DNA from 3 places in the Methylococcus sp. ANG genome. Region 2 is predicted to be linked to each of the others. Evidence: predicted binding sites of a transcription regulator. Region 2 holds the regulator's gene; each other region holds the start of a gene.
What was found. The regulator HrcA, encoded in region 2, represses chaperone genes, less so after heat shock. The targets are predictions, from matches to a motif close to TNTTAGCACTCNNNNNNNNNGAGTGCTAANA.
Positions count from the first base shown of each region.

Region 1 (4,790 bases), 450 kb from region 2:
TTCCGCTTGGCAAGAACTCCAGGCTTAGCGGCAAAATCTCCCTGTTGGCGGTACGCGAAGAAGCCGCCCCTACCTGTTGCAGGACGTCCACACTCCGAACCCACATAATGAAAAGGGCGGATAGAAAGGCGGACTCGCGAACGGTCGATTGGCTTGAGGCCGTCTTTCGAACTCGACGGACCAGTGGGTCACCAACAAGGAAGGCAGTGCTCTGCAGGTACTGAACGAGGCATGGGCAGCACGCTCTTTCGTGTCTAACGTAGATTATTACTATGTACAACAGTGGGTGACAATTGCCAATTCAAAGGGAAGTTCCCCCAAATTAATCAAGGACGTTACATACGCCGTTAACCAATTGGTAGCTCCCTTTCGCTCCATCATAATACAGGCGGCTCCGGGCACAACGCAGAACGCTACGACGTATACCAGTGGAGTAAGCTTTTCGACGGGAGCCACCGCCGGATATAATGCCGGCAATATTCTTACTGCCATGGCAGGATTAACTATTTCTAACTCCACCAGCACTACGGTTGCCCCGACACAGATCAAATATCAAGGAAGACCGGAAGCGGGAATGCCGATCTGGAAGACAATCACAAAAGAAGAAAAGAAGGGCCTTAACGGAAAGTCGTACAGTTACACACAGAACTGGATATGGGCCGTACCATTCGATTCGTACGAGGCAGGTCAGACGTCGATCAGCTACCTTACAATTACAACGGAACAGATCTATCGTGACTGGTCCGGTTTTAAGGAACCCGACCCCGTCCAATTCTTGTCCCTCGCGATAATGTCAGTCGTCCCGCTTCCGTTCAATCAGACCCAGCTTGCCCCACCATCCGTAACAGGGGTAAGTACGCTTTCCGCAAGACCAGGTGATGTAATTACCGTAACAGGCACAAATTTTTACTTACTGAATTCGGTATTGATTGGTGGTAACCCTGTGCCGGAATCAAACTACTCGGTTGTCGAAAGTGACACATCTTTGCAAATAATTATTCCAGCTAATCAACCGTCTGGGCCAGGGCAGAGCATTGTTATCAATACCGATGAAGGCTTGTCGAATTCAGATGTCACCCTAACGATCAACTGACAATGATTAGCAGGTCGCCTTCAGTTCGAAAACAAATTATAGGCGAAGGGTGACCGGAGTCATTAGGCGGTAATTTCGTCAGGAAATTACTAATCCGCTCGGACTTCAATAGTATATCCTGAATCCGTGTTCCCCTCGGCTTACACCTTCCCATCGGGCCTGAACGCATGAATTTCGAGCGCTCTCCCTTGGGATTTGCCCTCGCTACCGGCGATCCGGGGAACATTCGACCGGGGTTTCGGGGCCAATCTGCTTGGCGTGCGCTTATCGTCAGCTCATTTTCCGCTCCCTGCGCGAGACTGTCCCTTCCGGGGTTCCGGAATCAGGGATTCGAGGCGTGCGGCAGGCATTTCCCGTCATCCGGACGCCGCCGCCCACAGCCGATTCTGAAGCATCACGAACACGGCTACGTTTGCCGCCACGCCACGACCGAAATCGAGGATCAGCCGGCGGGCATGGGCGACGAACTTCGCCGCCCGGTACCTGATCTCCTGCAGCACGGTCCGGATGCGGCGGCGCTTGGCCGGATGACGGATCGGCGCAATCTCGCCAGTCAGGCCGATCTGTCCCAAGAGACGCAGGCAGTTGTAGGCGAAGGCCGCCAGATGCAGGATCACGTCGTGGGTGTCGAACTTGCCCGAGGGCAGCCGTTCCAGGTCGAGGTCGGTCTTGACAAGCCCGAAGGGCGCAGGACGCCACGCAGTGGCGGTCCTGAGCGAAGCGAAGGATTCGGCGGAGCCGAACAACTCGGAGTGGAACTGCTCATGCATGCCGTGGTGCTGGTAGAGTTCGATCACTTCCTCGGCGGAACAGGAGAGCGTCGTCCACCCGCCTTCCAGTTCGACCTCCGGGGCCAGCAGGTGTTGGCCCTTCTTGTCGATGGTGCGCTCGACGACCCTGGCGACCAGGCGGAAGGAGCGCTTCTCCTTGTGCCAGGCGCGCTCGATGTCCAGCGACAGGAGGGCCTCGCGCTTACCGGGGCGAGTCTCGGCAAAGGCGCCCGCGTCCTCGGCGCGCGCCACCCAGGCCGCCTTGTCCTGCTTGCGGGGGTTCCACTTGCAGATGAAGTCGAGGCTTCGCCCCAGCGCGGCTTGCCGGTCTCGCTCCGCGGCCTTGGCGAACAGGAGCTGTGCGCCGTCGAAACCGCTGTCCTCGCGCAGCAGCACGGGCTGATCCGGTTTGACCAGGCGTTCGATGCGCGGAAACAGCCGCTCGTAGAAGTAGTGCGTCTCGAACGCCGAGTGGCGGGACCCTGGCCTCAGTTCCAGCCCGGTGTTCCAGCCTTCGTTGCCGAGATAGGCGGCAATCGGCGTGTAACCGTCGAAGCCCTGATAGGTGCGCGACACCGCTTCCTTCTTCGTGCCACTATTGTCCATGGCGAAGGTATCGATGTCGCAGCAGACATAGCCCTTGTGCGGCGTGATCGGCGCCTCGGTTCGCTCCAGCAGCCTCAGGGAAAGCTCATCGGCCAGATCGCGGATGGCTTCCGCCTTGGCATTCAGACGCTGGCGCAGCCACACGGCTCCGGGCACCTTCGTCAGCCCCAGCGACTCCTTGAAGAAGCGGTCCTCCCGAAACGGTTCGATGGCTTCGAAGTCGCTCTTGCCCAGACTCAACAACCCGACCACGCTCTTGACGATGTCCGAGGTGCGCATGCCTTGCGACACCGGAATCTTCGGATCAATGACCGCCTCCACCTGCGCCGCCTGGCAGCACTGGCCAATCAGCGCCAGGCCGGAATACGAGGTCAGTTGCAGCTTGCTGGATTGCTTGACTTTAAAGCGCGGCATGATCAAATGGGTGACATCGAAAATGGGCTAATTATACAATGGATTCAATATGTTATGAATTATTTAGAGGGTGGGAGCACGGATTCAGGTTCCAGGCAACCCGACGCCCCCCGCTAGAACCTTTGGATTCAACATTGCCGGTCGGAAGGCGGATTCCACAGTGCGCGCGACTCCACCTTTTTGTCCCACATCTGGCACACTCACCTTGCCGACATCTCCGTGAGACTTCTCTTGGTCCCTGATGTGAGTCGCCGAAACTCAAGACTTGAAATCCAAGTTTGACGTCTCTATATCGCTGGCAGCACCCGAGTGAGAGTGCTAACCGCTGAATCCCGTGCATTTCGCACAATTCGTTGAAGCAACATAGTAAGGAGTTCCAAGTCATCATGAAAATCCGTCCCTTGCATGACCGTGTTGTGGTTGTCCGCCGGGAAGAAGAGAAAACCTCTCCGGGCGGCATCGTGATCCCCGATACCGCGAAGGAGAAGCCGATCAAGGGCGAAGTCGTCGCCGTCGGCACCGGCAAGGTGCTTGAGAACGGTCAGGTGCGCGCGCTGGAAGTGAAGGCGGGCGACGCGGTGCTCTTCGGCAAGTATTCCGGCACCGAAATCAAGATCGAGGGCACGGAGTACCTGATACTCCGCGAAGACGACATCATGGGCGTCCTCGAATCCTGATCTTTAGATTGTGCCAAGCTTTTGATTTGAACACTGGAGGAATGAACTGATGGCAGCAAAAGATGTACGTTTTTCGGACGATGCCCGTCACCGCATGCTGGCCGGCGTGAACGTATTGGCCGATGCGGTGAAGCAGACCCTGGGTCCGAAGGGGCGCAACGTCGTTCTGGAGAAGAGCTTCGGCGCTCCGGTCGTGACCAAGGACGGCGTGTCCGTCGCCAAGGAGATCGAGCTAAAGGACAAGTTCGAGAACATGGGCGCACAGATGGTGAAGGAAGTCGCTTCGAAGACTTCCGACGTCGCCGGTGACGGCACCACCACCGCGACCGTGCTGGCCCAGGCCATCGTGCGCGAAGGCTTGAAATCGGTTGCGGCCGGCGCCAATCCGATGGACATCAAGCGCGGCATCGACCAGGCGGTCGGCGTCGTGGTGGAGGAATTGAAGAAGCTGTCCAAACCCTGCACCGACAGCAAAGCCATCGCCCAGGTCGGCACCATCTCCGCAAACTCCGACGAAAGCATCGGCCAGATCATCGCCCAGGCCATGGATACCGTCGGCAAGGAAGGCGTGATCACGGTCGAGGAGGGGTCGGGCCTGCAGAACGAGCTGGATGTCGTCGAAGGCATGCAGTTCGACCGCGGCTATCTGTCGCCGTACTTCATCAACCAGCAGGACACCATGGGTGTCGAACTCGAGAATCCTTACGTCCTCCTGCACGACAAGAAGATCTCCAACATCCGCGACCTGCTGCCCGCGCTGGAGAAAACCGCGAAGTCCGGCCGCTCGCTGCTGATCATCGCCGAGGACGTGGACGGTGAGGCGCTGGCCACCCTCGTGGTCAACAACATGCGCGGCATTCTCAAGGTCTGCGCGGTGAAAGCCCCCGGTTTCGGCGACCGCCGCAAAGCCATGCTGGAAGACATCGCCATCCTGACCGGCGGCCAGGTGATTTCCGAGGAGCTGGGCCTGAGCCTGGAAAAGGTCGAACTCGCCGATCTGGGCCAAGCGAAGAAGATCCAGATCAACAAGGACAACACCACGATCGTCGACGGTGCCGGCTCCACGGATGCCATCAAGGCCCGGGTCGAGCAGATCCGCAAACAGATCGAGGACACCACCTCCGACTACGACCGCGAGAAGCTGCAGGAGCGCGTGGCCAAGCTGGCCGGCGGCGTGGCCGTCATCAAAGTCGGCGCTGCGACCGAGGTCGAAATGAAGGAGAAGAAGGC
Region 1 covers NZ_CP160399.1:701,248-706,037, reverse strand. The annotation lists gene ABZN20_RS03335 (hypothetical protein) at 251-1,093, shown strand; gene ABZN20_RS03330 (IS1380 family transposase) at 1,450-2,883, opposite strand; gene groES (co-chaperone GroES) at 3,270-3,560, shown strand; gene groL (chaperonin GroEL) at 3,610-4,790, shown strand, end outside.
Region 1: groES (co-chaperone GroES) is a predicted target of HrcA. The motif match lies at 3,177-3,207, and genes of this name have one in related genera.

Region 2 (4,790 bases):
GCGTTTCGTAATAGTCTTCTTTTGCCATAAACGCACAACCGCCGGCTTGACGCCGGCGGCCCGATCAAGAGGGAAAGGAGGGACCGCATCCTACCCCGGGAGATGCGATGCGGTCCGCCGCGGGTTAACGCTTGTCGTCGCGGACTTCCTCGAATTCGGCGTCGACGACGTCGTCGCCGCCACCCGCCCCGCCGGCCTTTTCATGACCGTGCGTTTCCGCGCCTCCCGCTTCGCCATGCTGGGCGTAGAGCCGTTCGGCGAGCTTGCCGGAAAGCTCGGTCAGCGTCCTGGTCCGCTGCTCGATCAGGTCCTTGTTATCCCCGCCCATGGCATCCTTCAGATCGTTCAAGGCCGCCTCGATCTTCGCCCGTTCCTCGCCGGAAACCTTGTCGCCCAGTTCGGACAAGGTCTTGTTGGTGGCGTGTACCATGGCGTCGGCATGATTGCGCGCGCTGACCAGTTCGTGCATGCGGCGGTCTTCCTCCGCGTGCACCTCGGCATCCTTCACCATACGCTTGATCTCGTCCTCGGACAGGCCGCTGGAGGCGCGGATGACGATGGACTGCTGCTTGCCGGTCGCCTTGTCCTTGGCCGAGACGTTCAGGATGCCGTTGGCGTCGATGTCGAAGGTCACCTCGATCTGCGGCACACCGCGGGGCGCCATCGGGATGTCGCTCAGGTCGAAGCGCCCCAGCGACTTGTTGTCGCGGGCCATTTCGCGCTCCCCCTGAAGCACGTGGATGGTCACGGCGGTCTGGTTGTCCTCGGCGGTGGAGAATACCTGCGTCGCCTTGGTCGGAATCGTGGTGTTCTTCTCGATCAGCTTGGTCAGGACGCCGCCGAGGGTCTCGATGCCCAGCGACAGCGGGGTCACGTCCAGCAGCAGCACGTCCTTCACCTGGCCGCCGAGCACGCCGGCCTGGATGGCGGCGCCGACCGCCACGGCTTCGTCCGGGTTGACGTCCTTGCGGGGCTCCTTGCCGAAGATCTCCTTCACGAAATCCTGCACTTTCGGCATGCGGGTCTGGCCGCCCACCAGGATGACTTCGTCGATGTCGCCCGGCTTCACGCCGGCATCCTTCAGCGCGGTTTCGCAAGGGCCGCGGGTGCGCAGGATCAGGTCCTCCACCAGCGCCTCCAGCTTGGCCCGGGTCAGCTTGATGTTGAGGTGCTTGGGTCCGGTCGCGTCGGCCGTGATGTAGGGCAGGTTGATCTCGGTCTGCTGGCTGGAGGACAGCTCGATCTTGGCCTTCTCGGCGGACTCCTTGAGGCGCTGCAGCGCCAGCGGGTCGTTGTGCAGATCGATGCCCTGCTCCTTGCGGAATTCGTCCACGATGTATTCGATGATGCGCAGGTCGAAGTCTTCACCGCCGAGGAAGGTATCGCCGTTGGTCGACAGCACTTCGAACTGGTGCTCGCCATCGACTTCCGCGATCTCGATGATGGAGATGTCGAAGGTGCCGCCGCCCAGGTCGTAGACCGCGATCTTCTGGTCGCCGCGGCTCTTGTCCATGCCGTAGGCCAGCGCCGCCGCGGTCGGCTCGTTGATGATGCGTTTGACGTCCAGGCCGGCGATGCGGCCGGCATCCTTGGTGGCCTGGCGCTGGGAATCGTTGAAATACGCCGGCACGGTGATGACCGCTTCCTTGATTTCCTCACCCAGATAGGCCTCGGCGTCCTTCTTGAGCTTCATCAGCACGCGCGCCGAGATCTCCGGCGGCGCCATCTTCTTGCCGGCGGCTTCCACCCAGGCGTCGCCGTTCTCCGCCTCGACGATGGTGTAAGGCACCATCTTGATGTCCTTCTGGACGACGTCGTCCTTGTAGCGCCGGCCGATGAGGCGCTTGATCGCAAACAAGGTGTTCTTCGGATTGGTGATGGCCTGCCGCTTGGCAGACTGCCCCACCAGCACTTCGTTGTCGGGGGTGAATGCGATGATCGACGGCGTGGTGCGCGCGCCTTCGGCGTTCTCGATCACGCGGGGTTTGCCGCCTTCGAGGATGGCCACGCACGAATTGGTGGTACCCAGGTCGATCCCGATAATCTTTGCCATGGATTTCTCCGGTTTATAGGTGATTGTTCTGAAAGCTTAGAGGCTATGTGAGGCCGATCCTAAGGGATTTCAAGCCTGGGCCACGACGACGAGTGCCGGCCTGAGCAGCCGGTCGTTCAGCAGGTAGCCTTTCTGGAAGACCTTGACTACGGTATTCGGCTCGGCCGCCCCGGCGGATTCCATGGCCATGGCCTGATGCTGGTCCGGATTGAACTTCTCACCGACCGGATCGAGGGCCACGATGCCGAATTTTTCGAACACGTTCTGGAACTGTTTCAAGGTCAGCTCCGCGCCTTCCCGGAGTTTGGCGACGTCGGGCGTATCGGCGGATGACGCCGCGATGCCCAATTCCAGGCTGTCCATGACCGGCAGAAGCTCCTTGGCGAATTTTTCCAGGGCATACTTGTGGGCGTTCTGGAGGTCTTTTTCCACCCGGCGGCGCAGGTTTTCCATTTCCGCCTGGGCCCGAACGAAACGGTCCCAATTTTCACTTGCCTGCTGCCGAGCCTCGAGCAGGGCCTTTTCCGGCTCCCCGGCGGGCGCTTCTTCGGCGGGCTTGGCCTCCACCTCCAGGAGTTCCGGTTGAGTCTCTGCGCTGGGGCCGTTGGTCAATTCTTCTTCGCTCATAGTCCGATTATAGGGTTCAAAATTTTCTCGATCGGGAAAAACGAAACCGCCCGGCTCCTTCAGGAGAGCGGGCGGCGGACGTCCCGGTGCCGTCACAACTCCGGAGACGTTAAGTTGGGGCCAGCGTCCGCTGATTCAAGGCCGCCCCCACCAGTTTCGCGGTGACGTCCACCAGCGGGATCACCCGCTCGTATTTCATCCGGGTCGGCCCGATCACGCCGAGCACGCCCACCACCCGGTCGTCGACGGAATAGGAGGCGGTCACCAGACTGCAGGGCTCCAGCGGCCTGAAGCCGCTCTCTTCTCCAATGAGTATCTTCACTCCGGGCGAGTCGAGGCAGCGATCGAGCAGGCCGACGATGCTTTCCTTCTGCCGGAACGCCTCGAACAGGCCACGCAGCCGATCGACGTCGGCCAGCTCCACGAAGTCCATGAGGTTGGTCTCTCCACGCACCAGGAACGGCTTCTTGGAGCGCCCGCCCTCGAGCAGGGCCTGCTCGGCGATCTCGCCCGCCTGCAACAACTGTTCGCTCAGACGGTTGCGTTCGTTCTCCAATTCGGCGCGCAGATGCTCCCGCGCCGAGGCCATGTCCTTGCCGCCGCAGACAGCGTTGAAGAAGTTGGCGGCGGCCTGTAATTCCGCGGCGCTGAAACTGTGGGGCGTGTGAATGATCTTGTTGTGGATTTCCTGGTCGCTCGTCACCAGGATGGCCAGCACCCGGTGGTCCGACAGGGGCAGAAATTCGATGTGCTGGAACGCCAGGGCTTCCCGCCTCGGCATGGAGATGATGCAGGCCATGTGGGTCAGCTCGGACAGCAGCTTGGAAGCCGCCTCCAGCAAGTCGCGCGGGTTGTCCCGGCTTTCGAGATCCAGCCACAACTGGTCGACGATGCCTTGCTGCAAAGGCTTCACCGTCAGCAGAGAGTCGACGAACAGGCGATAGCCGCTCACGGTGGGCAGGCGCCCCGCCGAGGTATGCGGCGAGGTGATCAGGCCGAGCTCCTCGAGATCGGCCATGACATTGCGTATCGTTGCCGGACTCAAGCCGGCATCCCTGGCGAGAACACGCGAACCGACCGGCTGGCCTTCGCCGATATAACGCTCCACCAGCGCCTTCAAAAGGTGCTGCGCGCGCTCGCTCAGTTCGGGGAAACTCGCCACGGAAACTCCGGAAAGATTCTGGATTAGCACTCGACCGTATGGAGTGCCAAAAACTAACAACCCCTAGATTAAGTGTCAAGAAGGTCCTACCATTTGGCGAAAATACCGTATCCGGAGCATTTAACCGGCGGCGGCGATTAAGCCTTGCCAATTCTGTCAAGACCTTAAGGCATCGAACTTTCAACCCTTCCCTTTCTCACCCGAGTTCAGGCGGATGCTTTCGCAATTTCGCACCATCGCGCTCATCGGCAAACCGGACGCTCCCCGGATAGCGGATACTCTCGCCGCCATCCATGCCTATTTGCTGACTTCCGGACTCGAAATCCTGGTGGAACGCGGCTGCGCGACGCTTTTTCCACATGCCGCCCGGATATGCACGATGCCCGAACTGGCGCAGCGGGCGGACATCGCCGTGGTCGTCGGCGGGGACGGCACTTTGCTGGGAGCCGCGCGGAGCCTTTATGCGCACGGCGTTCCCCTCATCGGGATCAACCTGGGCCGGCTGGGCTTTCTGGTGGACATTTCCCCGAACGAGGCCGTCGGCAAGCTCCATGCAATCCTGACCGGCTCCTATCGCGCCGAGGAACGTTACCCCCTGGTGGCACGGCTGATCCGGGACGGTGAGACCGTCGCACAGGGCAGCGCCGTCAACGAAGTCGTCGTCCACAGCGGCAGCGCGACCAGCATGATAGAACTCGAAACCGCCATCGACGGCGTATTCCTGAATTCGCAGCGCTCCGACGGCCTGATCGTCTCCACGCCCACCGGTTCGACCGCCTATGCGCTGTCGGCCGGCGGCCCGATCCTCTACCCCGCGCTCAACGCGATGGTGCTGGCGCCGATCAACCCCCACACGCTGTCCAACCGTCCCATCGTCATCTCCGGGGACAGCCTGGTCACGATCGCGTTCCGGCCGAACAAGGAATTCCGCGCCCAGGTGAGCTGCGA
Region 2 covers NZ_CP160399.1:252,076-256,865, reverse strand. The annotation lists gene dnaJ (molecular chaperone DnaJ) at 1-28, opposite strand, end outside; gene dnaK (molecular chaperone DnaK) at 125-2,053, opposite strand; gene grpE (nucleotide exchange factor GrpE) at 2,123-2,680, opposite strand; gene hrcA (heat-inducible transcriptional repressor HrcA) at 2,790-3,842, opposite strand; gene ABZN20_RS01160 (NAD(+) kinase) at 4,057-4,790, shown strand, end outside.

Region 3 (4,790 bases), 1.5 Mb from region 2:
CGCCGTCGCGCACCAGGCCGTGGCGGCGCTGCTGCTGCTCAACGTGGCGCATATCAACGTCTACCTGCGCCGGCGCCTGCCGGCGGCGGCCGCCGTGCCCGAAGTGGTGCCGGTGCGCCCGCCGGTCGAGGCGGTACCTCCGCTGCCGGCGCCGGAGACCTTGTTCGAGCGCCTGCGCGGCCAGCTCGGCAAGACCCGCAGCGGCCTGACCGGCTTGCTTGCCGCCCTGGGCCGGGGCCGCATCGACCGCGAGTTGCTGGACGAGATCGAAGAGCAATTGCTGATGGCCGACGTCGGCGTCAACGTGACGCGGGAAATCGTCGCGGATCTGGGCTCGGGCCTGGAGAAGCAGGAACTGGCCGACGGCGAATCCCTGCGCAACCGTCTGCGCGGCCGCCTGCTCGACATCGTCCGCCCCTGCAGCGTGCCGCTGGTCATCCCGCCGGAGGTCCGGCCCTTCGTCATTCTGGTGGTGGGGGTCAACGGCGTGGGCAAGACCACGACCATCGGCAAGCTCGCCAAACGGCTGCAGAACGAGGGCCACAGCGTCATGCTGGCCGCCGGGGACACCTTCCGCGCCGCCGCCGTCGAGCAGCTCCAGACCTGGGGCGAACGCAACAAGATCGCGGTGATCGCCCAGCACAGCGGGGCCGATTCGGCTTCGGTGATCTACGACGCCGTGGAGGCCGCCAAGGCGCGCGGGGTCGACGTGCTGATCGCCGATACCGCGGGCCGGCTGCACACCAAGTCGAACCTGATGGAAGAGCTGAGCAAGATCAAGCGCATCATCGGCCGTCTCGACGAGACCGCGCCGCACGAGGTGCTGCTGGTGCTGGACGCGGGCACCGGCCAGAACGCCATGTCCCAGGCCAAGCTGTTCAACGAGGCGGTCGGCCTGACAGGGCTGGCATTGACCAAGCTGGACGGCACCGCCAAAGGCGGGGTGATCTTCGCGCTGGCGCAGCAGTTCGGAATCCCCATACGCTTCATCGGCATCGGGGAAGGCATCGACGATCTGCGCGACTTCGATGCCACCCAGTTCATCGACGCCCTGTTCGCCGAGGAAGAGACGAGCGGGACCGCCCGCTTGCATTGAGGCCGTGCTGGAATTCAAAGAGGTCTACAAGCGCTATCCCGAGCTCGGCGAAGCCCTGCACGACGTCAGCTTCCACATCGGTCGCGGCGAGCGGGTGTTCCTCACCGGCCATTCGGGGGCCGGCAAGAGCACTCTGCTCAAGCTGGTCGCCGTGATCGAGCGGGCCACGCGCGGCCAGATCGTGCTGGACGGCCGGAACATCACCCATGCCTCCAACCGGGAGATTCCCTATATCCGGCGCAAGCTCGGCCTGATCTTTCAGGACTACAAGCTGCTGTACGACCGCTCCGTGTTCGAGAATGTCGCTTTGCCGCTGGTCATCGCCGGATTCAACCCGGGCGAGGTCAGCCGGCGGGTGCGTGCGGCACTCGGCAAGGTGGGGCTCTTGTCCAAGGAGAAGCGGCTGCCGCAGACCCTGTCCGGGGGCGAGCAGCAGCGCGTCGGCATCGCTCGGGCGATCGTCCACAAGCCGGACTTCATCCTCGCCGACGAGCCCACCGGCAACCTCGATCCGGAGGCCGCGCGGGAGGTCATGGACATCTTCCGCGATTTCAACGATCTCGGCGTGACCCTGCTCATCGCCAGCCACGACGAACAGCTGATCTCGCGGGCTGGGGGGCGGGTCTTGCGCCTGCAGCGCGGAAGCCTGTCGGAGGTGGGGGCATGAGACGGCAGCGCCGTCGTGCTCAGCGGCGGGTCGCGCCGCCCGCGCCCCGGAGACGCAGCGGTCCGACCCTGGTCGACCGGCTGCAGAGCTACCTGGTTTCGCACGTGCAGACCGCGAAGGAGGCGCTGTGGCGGATGCGGCGCACGCCTTTCGCCATGGCGCTCACCCTCCTGGTCATCGCCGCCACGCTGGCGCTGCCCACCAGTTTTCACGTGCTGGTGAAGAACCTCCGCCTGGTCGGCGGAGACCTGGAGGCGACCAACGAGATTTCGCTTTACCTCAAGCCCGATCTGTCCAACGATGCCGGACGCAAGCTGGCTGACCGGCTGAAAAGCCACGCCCAGATCGCCGAGACGCGGCTCGTCACCAAGGAAGCCGGAATCGAGCAATTGAAGACCTACAGCGGTTTCGGCGAAGCCTTGTCGGCCTTGAATTTCAACCCGCTGCCGGTGGTGATCGGCATACGTCCCAAGGATTCGCTGGCCCAGCCCGGGCAGGTGGAACGCCTCGTCGCCGAACTCAAAGCCCTGCCCGAAGTCGATATGGTGCAGAGCGACATCCAGTGGATGCACCGTCTCCATGCCATGCTCCAGGTCGCCGAACGCAGTTTCGGCGTCCTCGGGGCATTGCTGGCGGCCGCGGTGGTGTTCATCATCGGCAACACCATCCGCCTGGAGCTGTACGGCCGCCGCGAGGAAATCATCGTGCAGAAGCTGCTGGGCGCGACCGACCGGTTCATCCGGCGGCCTTTTCTCTATACCGGTTTCTGGTACGGCTTCCTCGGCAGCATCGGCGCGTGGATCGTCGTCGGCGTCATGCTGCTGATCGTCAGGGCGCCGATCCGCCAGCTCAACGTGCTCTACGGCAGCGACTTTTCCCTGGCCTTTCTCGGTTTTCAGGAGACGATGGCGCTGATCGGTATCGCCTGTTTCTTAGGGATAGCCGGCGCCTTCGCCGTGCTCATCCAGCACCTGCGGGACATGCGTCCCGAGTGAGCGGCAGGCGCGAGGGCTTGCCGAAGCAAGGAACTTGCGCTAGTTTTGGCACTCAAATGGGACGAGTGCTAAAACCCATCCCCATCACAACAGGGCATTCCATGACTCACGAATTGACTCTCCCGACCAATTTGCCCCTCGGCTCCATCGACGATTATTTCGCCGCGGTGAACCGCCTGCCGCGGCTGGATGCCGACGAGGAGCGGGAACTGGCCATCCGTTTCCGCGACGAGCAGGACCTGGAGGCCGCCCGGCGCCTGGTGCTGGCGAACCTGCGTTTCGTGGCCTACATCGCGCGGGGTTATCTCGGCTACGGCCTGCCGCTGGCCGACCTGATCCAGGAGGGCAACATCGGTCTGATGAAGGCGGTCAAGCGCTACGATCCGGACGTCGGCGTGCGGCTGGTTTCGTTCGCGGTGCACTGGATCCGCGCCGAGATCCACGAATTCATCATCCAGAACTGGCGCATCGTAAAGATCGCCACCACCAAGGCCCAGCGCAAGTTGTTCTTCAACCTGCGCAAGATGAAGAACCGGCTGGGCTGGCTCACCCCCGAGGAGGCCGCAGCGGTTGCGGAGGAGCTGGGCGTGGACGTCGAGGACGTCTACAAGATGGAAAACCGGCTGAACAATCCGGACATGGCGCTCGAGGCGCACGGGGAGGATGACGGCGACGACCGCGAGGGCCACGCACCCATCCATTATCTCCAGCAGGAGGGGGCGGACCCGGCGCTGCTCATCGAGCACAGCGAATGGGAAAACCGCCAGCAGGAGAGACTGCAGCAAGCCATCGGCCAGCTCGACGACCGCAGCCGCGACATCGTGGCCAGCCGCTGGCTCAGCGAAGACAAGCTGACGCTGCACGATCTGGCGGCGCGCTACAACGTCTCTGCCGAGCGCATCCGCCAGCTCGAGAGCAGCGCGATGAAGAAGCTGCGCAACGCCCTCGCCGACGCTGCTTGATTTTCAAAAGGCGGACGGAGCCTGTCCCGGACTTGATCCGGGAGCGCCGGCCGGCCGTATCCGCCCCTCCCCTCAGGCCGATCCCAGCTCCAGCGCTTTCCAGACATCGAGGCAGGCTTCCGCCCGGTTCAGCGTGTAGAAATGCAAGCCGGGAGCCCCTTGCTCCAGCAGCCGCCGGCACAGCTCCGTCACCACCTCCAGACCGAAGGCCCGGATCGCCCTGCGGTCGTCGCCGAAGGCCTCCAGCCGTTTGCGGATCCAGCGCGGGATGTCGGCGCCGCACATGTCGGAAAACCGCGCCAGTTGCGAATAATTGGTGATCGGCATGATGCCCGGCACGACCGGGATGTCGACACCGAGCCGTTCGCAGTCGTCGACGAACCGGAAATAGGCTTCGGGATTGTAGAAATACTGGGTGATGGCGCTGTCGGCGCCGGCATCCACCTTGCGCTTGAAATTCTTCAGGTCGCTCTCGGCGCTGGCCGCCTGGGGATGGACTTCCGGGTAGCAGGCCACCTCGATGTGGAAATGGTTCCCCGTTTCGGCACGGATGAATTCCACCAATTCGTTGGCGTAGCGGAATTCGCCCGCCGACAGCATGCCGGAGGGCATGTCTCCCCGCAGCGCCACGATGTGGCGGATGCCATGCGAACGGTAGGCTTCGAGGATCTCACGGATGCTCTGGCGGGTGGAGGCGATGCAGGACAGGTGCGGAGCGCACTCGATGCCTGTGGTCTGCTGAATCTCCAGCGCCGTTTCGAAGGTCTTCTCGCGCGTCGAGCCGCCGGCGCCGAAGGTCACCGAGCAGAAGCGCGGCTTGAGCGGCGCGAGCTTGTTCAATGTGCGGCGCAGGTTCACCGCCGCCTCTTCGGTTTTCGGCGGAAAGAACTCGAAGCTGAATTCCCGCGGATATTTCTGTTGAGTCTTCATTGCACTCCCCCTCACCCCGGCCCTCTCCCAAGCGGAGAGGGTGAGCAAGGTTGCTGCGGCTTTCATGTGGAGGAAAACGAAATCGTGCAGGGGGCAGGATTTCGGATCGAGGTGCTCGGAATTTCCGATCGAAACCCGGG
Region 3 covers NZ_CP160399.1:2,898,259-2,903,048, forward strand. The annotation lists gene ftsY (signal recognition particle-docking protein FtsY) at 1-1,096, shown strand, start outside; gene ftsE (cell division ATP-binding protein FtsE) at 1,101-1,763, shown strand; gene ftsX (permease-like cell division protein FtsX) at 1,760-2,758, shown strand; gene rpoH (RNA polymerase sigma factor RpoH) at 2,860-3,720, shown strand; gene metF (methylenetetrahydrofolate reductase [NAD(P)H]) at 3,793-4,650, opposite strand.
Region 3: rpoH (RNA polymerase sigma factor RpoH) is a predicted target of HrcA. The motif match lies at 2,802-2,832, and genes of this name have one in related genera.